Regions from separate parts of the Amaricoccus sp. W119 genome, predicted to be linked through region 2. Evidence: riboswitches for the same ligand, from Rfam matches in the RefSeq annotation. Region 2 holds a riboswitch; the other holds the start of a gene.

Region 1 (3,398 bases), on a different contig from region 2:
CCCACGGGCGAAATCGTCCCGGTCGACGGCACGCATTACGACTTCCGCGAACCGCGCGAGATCGAGGCGAGCGACCCCGACCGGAAGGGGATCGACATCAACTACGTGCTCCGCCCGGGCCGGGACCAGAGCACGCCGGCGGCCTGGGCGCGCTGCCCGCGCACGAACCTGCTGATCCGCGTCTTCAGCGACCAGCCGGGACTGCAGATCTTCAATGCGCCGACGATGACCGTCTCGGCGCCGGGGCATGGGGGAGAGGTCTACCGCCCCTACGCCGGCCTCTGTTTCGAGGCGCAGCACTTCCCCGATTCGATGCATCACCCGGACTGGCCGAGCATCGTCGTCACGCCCGAGGCACCCTATTTCCAGCGACTCTCGATGGAGATCGCGAAGGACTGACGCGCCGGGGCGCGCCGGTCCTCCGCGGGTCCGGGCCTTACGCCGCCGCCGAAGCCGGGGCTTGACCGCGGACGACGCGAGGCGCGAACTCGGCTGCGACGCTCTCCGCCACCAGCCGCGCCGTCGCAGCGGACAGCGTCCAGCCGAGATGGCCGTGGCCGGTGTTGTAGAAGACACCCTTCGCCTTGCCGCGGCCGACACGGGGCAGCATCGAGGGGGTCATCGGGCGCAGGCCCGCCCAGGGCACCACCTGCTCGGTGGAGACGCCGGGGAAATGCTTCTGGCACCATTCCACCAGCGGCTGGATCCGGTCGGCGCGGATGTCCTTGTTGGCGCCGTTGAATTCGGCGGTGCCGGCGATGCGGAAACGATCCGCACCGAAGCGGCTCGCCACGATCTTCGCCCGGTCGTCCAGCAGGCTGATCCAGGGCGCGGCGGCCTGGCTTTCCGCGTCCGGAAGCTGCACGGTGATCGAGTAGCCCTTCACCGGATAGATGTTCACCCGGTCGCCGAGCGCCTTCGCCAGGGACCGGCTGCGAACGCCGGCCGCGACGACGACGCCGTCGAAGGTCTCGCTCGTCAGCGGCGTCACCACGCGTACGCCGCCCTCGATCGTCGTCACGTCGTTCACTTCGGTTCCGAACCGCATGTCGGCCCCGCGACGCTCGCAGGCGCGAGACAGCCCGACGGTGAACTTGTGGATGTCGCCCGAGCTGTCGCTCTCGGTGACGAAGCCGCCCACGAAGTCGCCGTGCAGCGCCGGCTCGAGATCGCGCATCTCGCCGGGCGTCACCTCGCGGCGGTCGAGTCCGCCCTGCTTCAGCAGGCCGTTCACCATGCGCGCGTGCTTGAAGTCCTTCTCCTTGGAGTAGAAGTGCAGGATGCCGCGCCGTTCCAGGTCGAAGTCGATCCCCTCACGCTCGGCCATTTCGAAGAGCACGTTCCGCGCCGCGATGGCGAGCTTCACGGTCTCGACCGTGTTCGACTTGTAGGACGGGATGTTCGACAGGAACTCCATCATCCAGCGGATCTTGTGGATCGTCGGCGCCGGGTTCACGAGGAGCGGCGCGTCGGCCGAAAGCATCCACTTCAGCCCCTTCAGCACCGTGCCCCACTGGGTCCAGGTCTCGGCGTTGGAGGCGGAGAGCTGGCCGCCGTTGGCGAAGCTCGTCTCCATCGCGGCGTAGCGGTGGCGGTCGAAGACCGTCACCTCGAAACCGCGGTCGAGAAGTTCATAGGCGGTGGTGAGGCCGGTCACACCGGCACCGATGACAGCGATACGGGTCATGAGTCACACTCCAAGACTGCGGCGTCCTCGCCGCGGTGCCCCCTCCGTGCCTTGGACCTGAGAGTTTCACCTTCGGGTCTCGGACCCTCGGGTTTTCTCCTTCGGTGGGCCTTTCGGGCCGCTTTCCGGAGTGTTTCGCCAACGCCGGTCCTTGGACCTGAGAGTTTCCGGGGCGGTTGCTCCTTCGGCGGCGGGTCTCCCCGCCTTCTCCCGGCGTGACGTGATGTGAGATTGCTTATGCCCAAACTCGATGATTCGGGCAACGAAATTCTTCGACCTGTCCGATCCCGCTCCCTTTCCGTCACGGCGCCGCTCGGCTCTAATGGCGATCGGGGGAGCGGGAGCGAATATCTTGACCAGGCCGACCTTCAGCGACATCGCACGCCATGCCGGGGTGAGCACCGCGACGGTGGAGCGCGTGCTGAACGGCCGGGGCGGCGTCAGGCCCCCGACGGTCGAGAAGGTCGTCGCCGCGGCGCGCGCGCTCGACTATCCCCGGCGGCTGCCGGAGGTGCACCGGGGCCTTCTCAGGGTAGAGGTGCTGCTGGTGCGGCCGGAGACGGATTTCTACCACCGCCTCTCGCGCGCCTTCGAGCGGATCGCGGCGACGCTCGATCCGACGGTGCGCGTGCATCGGACCTTTCTGAAGGAGGCCGATCCCGAGAGCATCGCGAAGCGGATCGCCTCGCGGGAGCAGCGTCGCGCGGGCATGATCCTCGCCGTGCCCGACCATCCGAGCATCCGGGCGGCCGTCGCCGGTCTCCCTCCCGGCATGCCGATCGTGCATGTCGTGACGCGCGCGCACGAGAGGATCGGCGAACTCATCGCCATCGACAATTACGCGGCCGGGCGGAGCGCCGCGATGTTCATCGCCCGGATGGAGCGGCGGCCGGGAACGGTGATCGCGATCTCGCACCATATCTACGAGGTGCACCGGGCGCGGATGCGGGGCTTCGCCGACTACATGGCGGCGCATGCGCCGGAGGGGCTCGTGTTCCGCTGGATCGGCTTCTCGCATGACGACCGGCGGCTCGCGGGCGACCGGCTGTTCGAGGCCTTCAACCTCTGGCCGGATCTCGTCGGGCTCTACAACGCCGGGGGCGCCAATACCGGGCTCGTCGAGGCGCTGAGGCGGCATCCGCGCGGGCGCGAGCTTTTCGTCGTCGGGCATGAACTCAGCGAGGCGACGGAACCGGCGCTGCGCGAGGGATATGTCGACGTGGTGCTCGATCAGGCACCCGAGGCGCAGGCCCGCCGCGCGCTCGACCTCATGCTGCGTCGAATCGGGCTCCTCGACATGGAGCCGGACACGCGACCCATCCGTTTCGTGACGGTGACCGCCGAGAGCCTTTGATCAGATCTGATCAAGGGACTCGTGGATTCGCGGGGCTCGGACGCGTATCAATGGCTGGCAACGAAGACGGGAGGTGACGCCCCCCTGGGTTGTCCGGACGGCGAGGAGACTGGCCGGCGGAAACCTCGGATGGGAGCTCAACCGGCGGGGGATGATCCCGCGCCGGCGGCGGACGCCTAGTCTTCTCCACCCGGCGCGGAGGAGAACGCCATGGACGACCTGCAGTACGGAAAGAGAAACAAGCGCGGCGACTGGGCCCCGAACGAGCCGCTGACGCTCGCGCCGGTGTTCCAGCTGCCCTTCGACTTCAAGGCCTTCCTGAAGTGGATTCCGCACTACTTCTTCCCGTGGAACATC
Region 2 (3,398 bases):
GTCGAGCCCGGTCAGGTCGCAGACCATGGTCTGGTAGTTGAGGAGCGCCTCCAGCCGGCCCTGGCTGATCTCCGGCTGGTACGGCGTATAGGCCGTGTACCAGGCCGGATTCTCCAGGATGTTCCGCTGGATGACGGGCGGCGTTACCGTTCCGTGATAGCCCTGCCCGATCAGGCTCGTCAGCACCTGATTGCGGCCCGCGACATCGCGCAGCCGCCGGAGCACCCCCTGTTCGCTGAGCGGCTTGCCCCATTGGAGCGGTTTTCGCTGACGGATGCTCCCCGGCACCGTCTGGTCGATCAGCGCCTCGACGCTCGGCACCCCGATCGTCGCGAGCATCTCGGCGATCTCCGCCGGGCTGGGCCCGATGTGCCGGCGGTTGGCGAAATCGTACGGGTGGTAGTCTGACTCACGAAACGGCATGACGCCCCCTCAGGCGATGTATTCTTGGTAGGCTTCCTCGTCCATCAGCGAGTCGAGATCGCCCGCGTCGGCGAGGGTCATCTTGAAGAACCAGCCGTTCTCCATCGGATCGTCGTTGACGAGCGCCGGATTGGCCACGATCGCGGTGTTCACCTCGGTGATCACGCCGTCGAGCGGCGCGGAAATGTCGCTCGCCGCCTTCACGCTCTCGATCGTCACCACTTCGTCGCCCTTGATGACGCTGGCGCCCTCCTCGGGAAGCTCGATGAAGACGAGATCGCCCAGCTGCTCGGTGGCGTGCTGGGTGATCCCGACGGTCACCTCCTCGCCGTCCTGGCGCAGCCACTCGTGCTCCTCGGTGAATTTCAGCATGCGTGTCTCCATCTGGGGGGCTCAGCCCCGTTTGTAACCCGGCGTGACGAAAGGAAGCGCGGAAACCGCGACCGGCAAGCGTTTCCCGCGCAGGATCGCCGCCAGCTCGGTTCCGGGCTCGGCGAGGCGGGTCGGCACGTAGCCCATCGCGACGGGCGCGTTCAGGCTCGGGCCGAAGCCGCCGGAGGTGATCCGGCCCACGACCTCCTCGCCCTCGGTGATCTCCACGCTCTCGCGCATCGGCGCCCGGCCCTCCGGCCGCAGCCCGACGCGGCGCCGCGCGGCGCCGGTGGCGAATTCGCCGAGCACTCGCTCCGCGCCGGGGAAACCGCCCGCCCGCGCGCCGCCCGTGCGGCGTGCCGGCTGGATCGCCCATTCGAGCGCGGCCTCGACCGGCGTGGTCTCCCGGTCGATGTCGTGGCCATAGAGGCAGAGCCCCGCCTCGAGCCGCAGCGAGTCACGCGCGCCAAGCCCGATCGGCAGCACGCCCTCCTGGGCGAGCAGCGCCTCGGCGAGCGCGACGGCCGCGCCGGTGGGCACGGAGATCTCGAACCCGTCCTCGCCGGTGTAACCCGAGCGGGAGACGATGGTCTCCGTACCGGCGAGCGCCCCCGTCAGCGTGACCCCGCGGACGTCCATGAAGCGCATCGCCGCGACCTCGGGCGCCAGCGCGGCCAGCGCGGCCTCCGCCGTCGGCCCCTGCAGGGCCAGGAGCGCGCGGTCGAGCGGCTCGATCTCGCAGCTCTCGCCCAGACCCGCCTCCATGAGCGCCGCGTCCGCCGCCTTGCAGGCCGCGTTGACGACGACGAAGAGGTGGTCGCCGCAGTTGGCGAACATGAGATCGTCCTCGATCCCGCCCGCGTCGTTGGTGAAGAGACCGTAGCGCTGGCGGCCCGGCTTGAGCCCGAGCGCGTCGACCGGCACCAGCGCCTCGAAGGCCCGGGCGGCATCGGCGAGATCGCCCGATTTCGGACGCAGGGCGAACTGGCCCATGTGACTCACGTCGAAAAGCCCCGCCGCCTCGCGTGTATGGAGGTGCTCCTTCAGGATTCCCGCCGGGAACTGCACCGGCATCTCGTAGCCGGCGAAAGGCACCATCCGACCGCCGAGCGACACGTTGAGCTCATGCAGCGGCGTGCGCGCCGCGGTTTCGGATTCCGTCTCGGGTCGGGTCCCGGATTCGTTCAAGGTCTGTTCGCCGGACATCGCGTCTCCTCAAGGTCGAGCGCGCAGGTCCAGCGCGCCCATGTCCCGGGGGCCTGCCCCGGCGGGCGCGATCGCGCCTCTCTCCAGAGTTTGGTGCCGGCGGTACCCTTTGCCTGAGAGTTTCCGGGGCGGTTGCTCCTTCGGCACGGCCTCGACCGCTTCTCCCGGTCCGGCGAATACGACCTTAGTGTCGGGGCGATGAGGGCGCAATCGGGAATGCGCTTCAGAGTCGCAGCCGAGTCATCGTAACGTCCGGCTCGTCCGCCATCGACTCCGCCGTGAAGCCGAGCGAGGCGATGAGCCGCTGCATGCCGCGGTTCTGCGCGAAAACCATGCCCTCAAGCCACTCCAGCCCTTCCGCGCGCGCGTATTCGATCAGGATCGTCATCAGCGCCCGGCCCAGCCCGCGCCCGCTCATGTCGCTCCGGACCAGCAGTGCGTATTCCGCCGAGCGCTTGTCGGGATCACAGCTCAGCCGCGACACCCCGGCCATCTCCCCCGAGGGCGCAATGGCGATGAAGGCCATCTCGCGGTCGTAGTCGAGCTGGGTCTGGCGCAGGTCATGCGTCTGGCTGAACGACCGGCGGGGTGCCAGGAACCGCATCCGGATATCCTCGGCCGAGAGATGCGCGTGGAAATCCGGGTAGAGCGTCGCATCGACCGGAAGAATGGGCCGGAGCAGATAGGTCCCGCCCTTGAGCGTGACTTCGCGCCGCCAGCCCGACGGATACGGCCGGATCGCGAGGTCCGGATTCGGCCCCCGGCGGTCGAGATCCTCCGGGTCTATCTCGATACGCGCGTCGAGCGCCGTCACCCCCTCGGCATTCGCCAGCAGCGGGTTCACGTCGAGCGCCCTGAGACAGGGAAAATCCTCGATCAGATGCGAGAGCGCGATCAGCGCGCCCTGGATCGCGGGGAAGTTCGCGGGCGCGATCCCACGCACCCCTTCGAGGAGCCGCGAGATGCGCGTCTGCGAGATGAGATCGGCGGCGAGGCCCGCGTCGAGCGGCGGCAGCGCGATCGCCGTGTCGCGCACGACCGCGACCGTGAGCCCGCCCGCCCCGAAGAGGATGACCGGACCGAAGACCGGATCGTGCGAGACGCCGAGGATGAGCTCGTGCGAGCCCGCGCGATAGATCATAGGCTGCAGCGCGAAGCCTGCGAGCGTGGCGTCGGGCCGGCCCTGGCGCAGCCGGTCGGAGATGCCCTCGGCCGCCGCCACCGCCTCGGCCGGGGTCGCGATCCCGAGCACCACGCCGCCGATCTCGAACTTGTGGGAGATCTGATGCGAGATCACCTTGATCACGATTTTCGGGCTTTCCCGCAGCAGCGCCTCGGCGATGCCGCGCACGGAGACGACATCACGGGCGACGCGCGTCGTGGGCGTCGGGATGCCG

The links. A riboswitch is a leader RNA that binds a small molecule or an ion and turns the genes downstream of it on or off. The one in region 2 is predicted to bind glycine.
Region 1: another riboswitch for glycine. It lies ahead of ACLJK8_RS08540 (D-amino acid dehydrogenase); the one in region 2 lies ahead of gcvT (glycine cleavage system aminomethyltransferase GcvT).

Annotation. Positions count from the first base shown of each region.
Region 1 is NZ_JBKQWU010000011.1:27,109-30,506, reverse strand. It holds gene ACLJK8_RS08545 (aldose epimerase family protein) at 1-399, shown strand, start outside; gene ACLJK8_RS08540 (D-amino acid dehydrogenase) at 437-1,687, opposite strand; glycine riboswitch at 1,823-1,910, opposite strand; gene ACLJK8_RS08535 (LacI family DNA-binding transcriptional regulator) at 2,040-3,041, shown strand; gene ACLJK8_RS08530 (sterol desaturase family protein) at 3,252-3,398, shown strand, end outside.
Region 2 is NZ_JBKQWU010000018.1:36,127-39,524, forward strand. It holds gene gcvP (aminomethyl-transferring glycine dehydrogenase) at 1-423, opposite strand, end outside; gene gcvH (glycine cleavage system protein GcvH) at 433-792, opposite strand; gene gcvT (glycine cleavage system aminomethyltransferase GcvT) at 817-2,001, opposite strand; glycine riboswitch at 2,092-2,180, opposite strand; gene ACLJK8_RS11560 (bifunctional acetate--CoA ligase family protein/GNAT family N-acetyltransferase) at 2,225-3,398, opposite strand, start outside.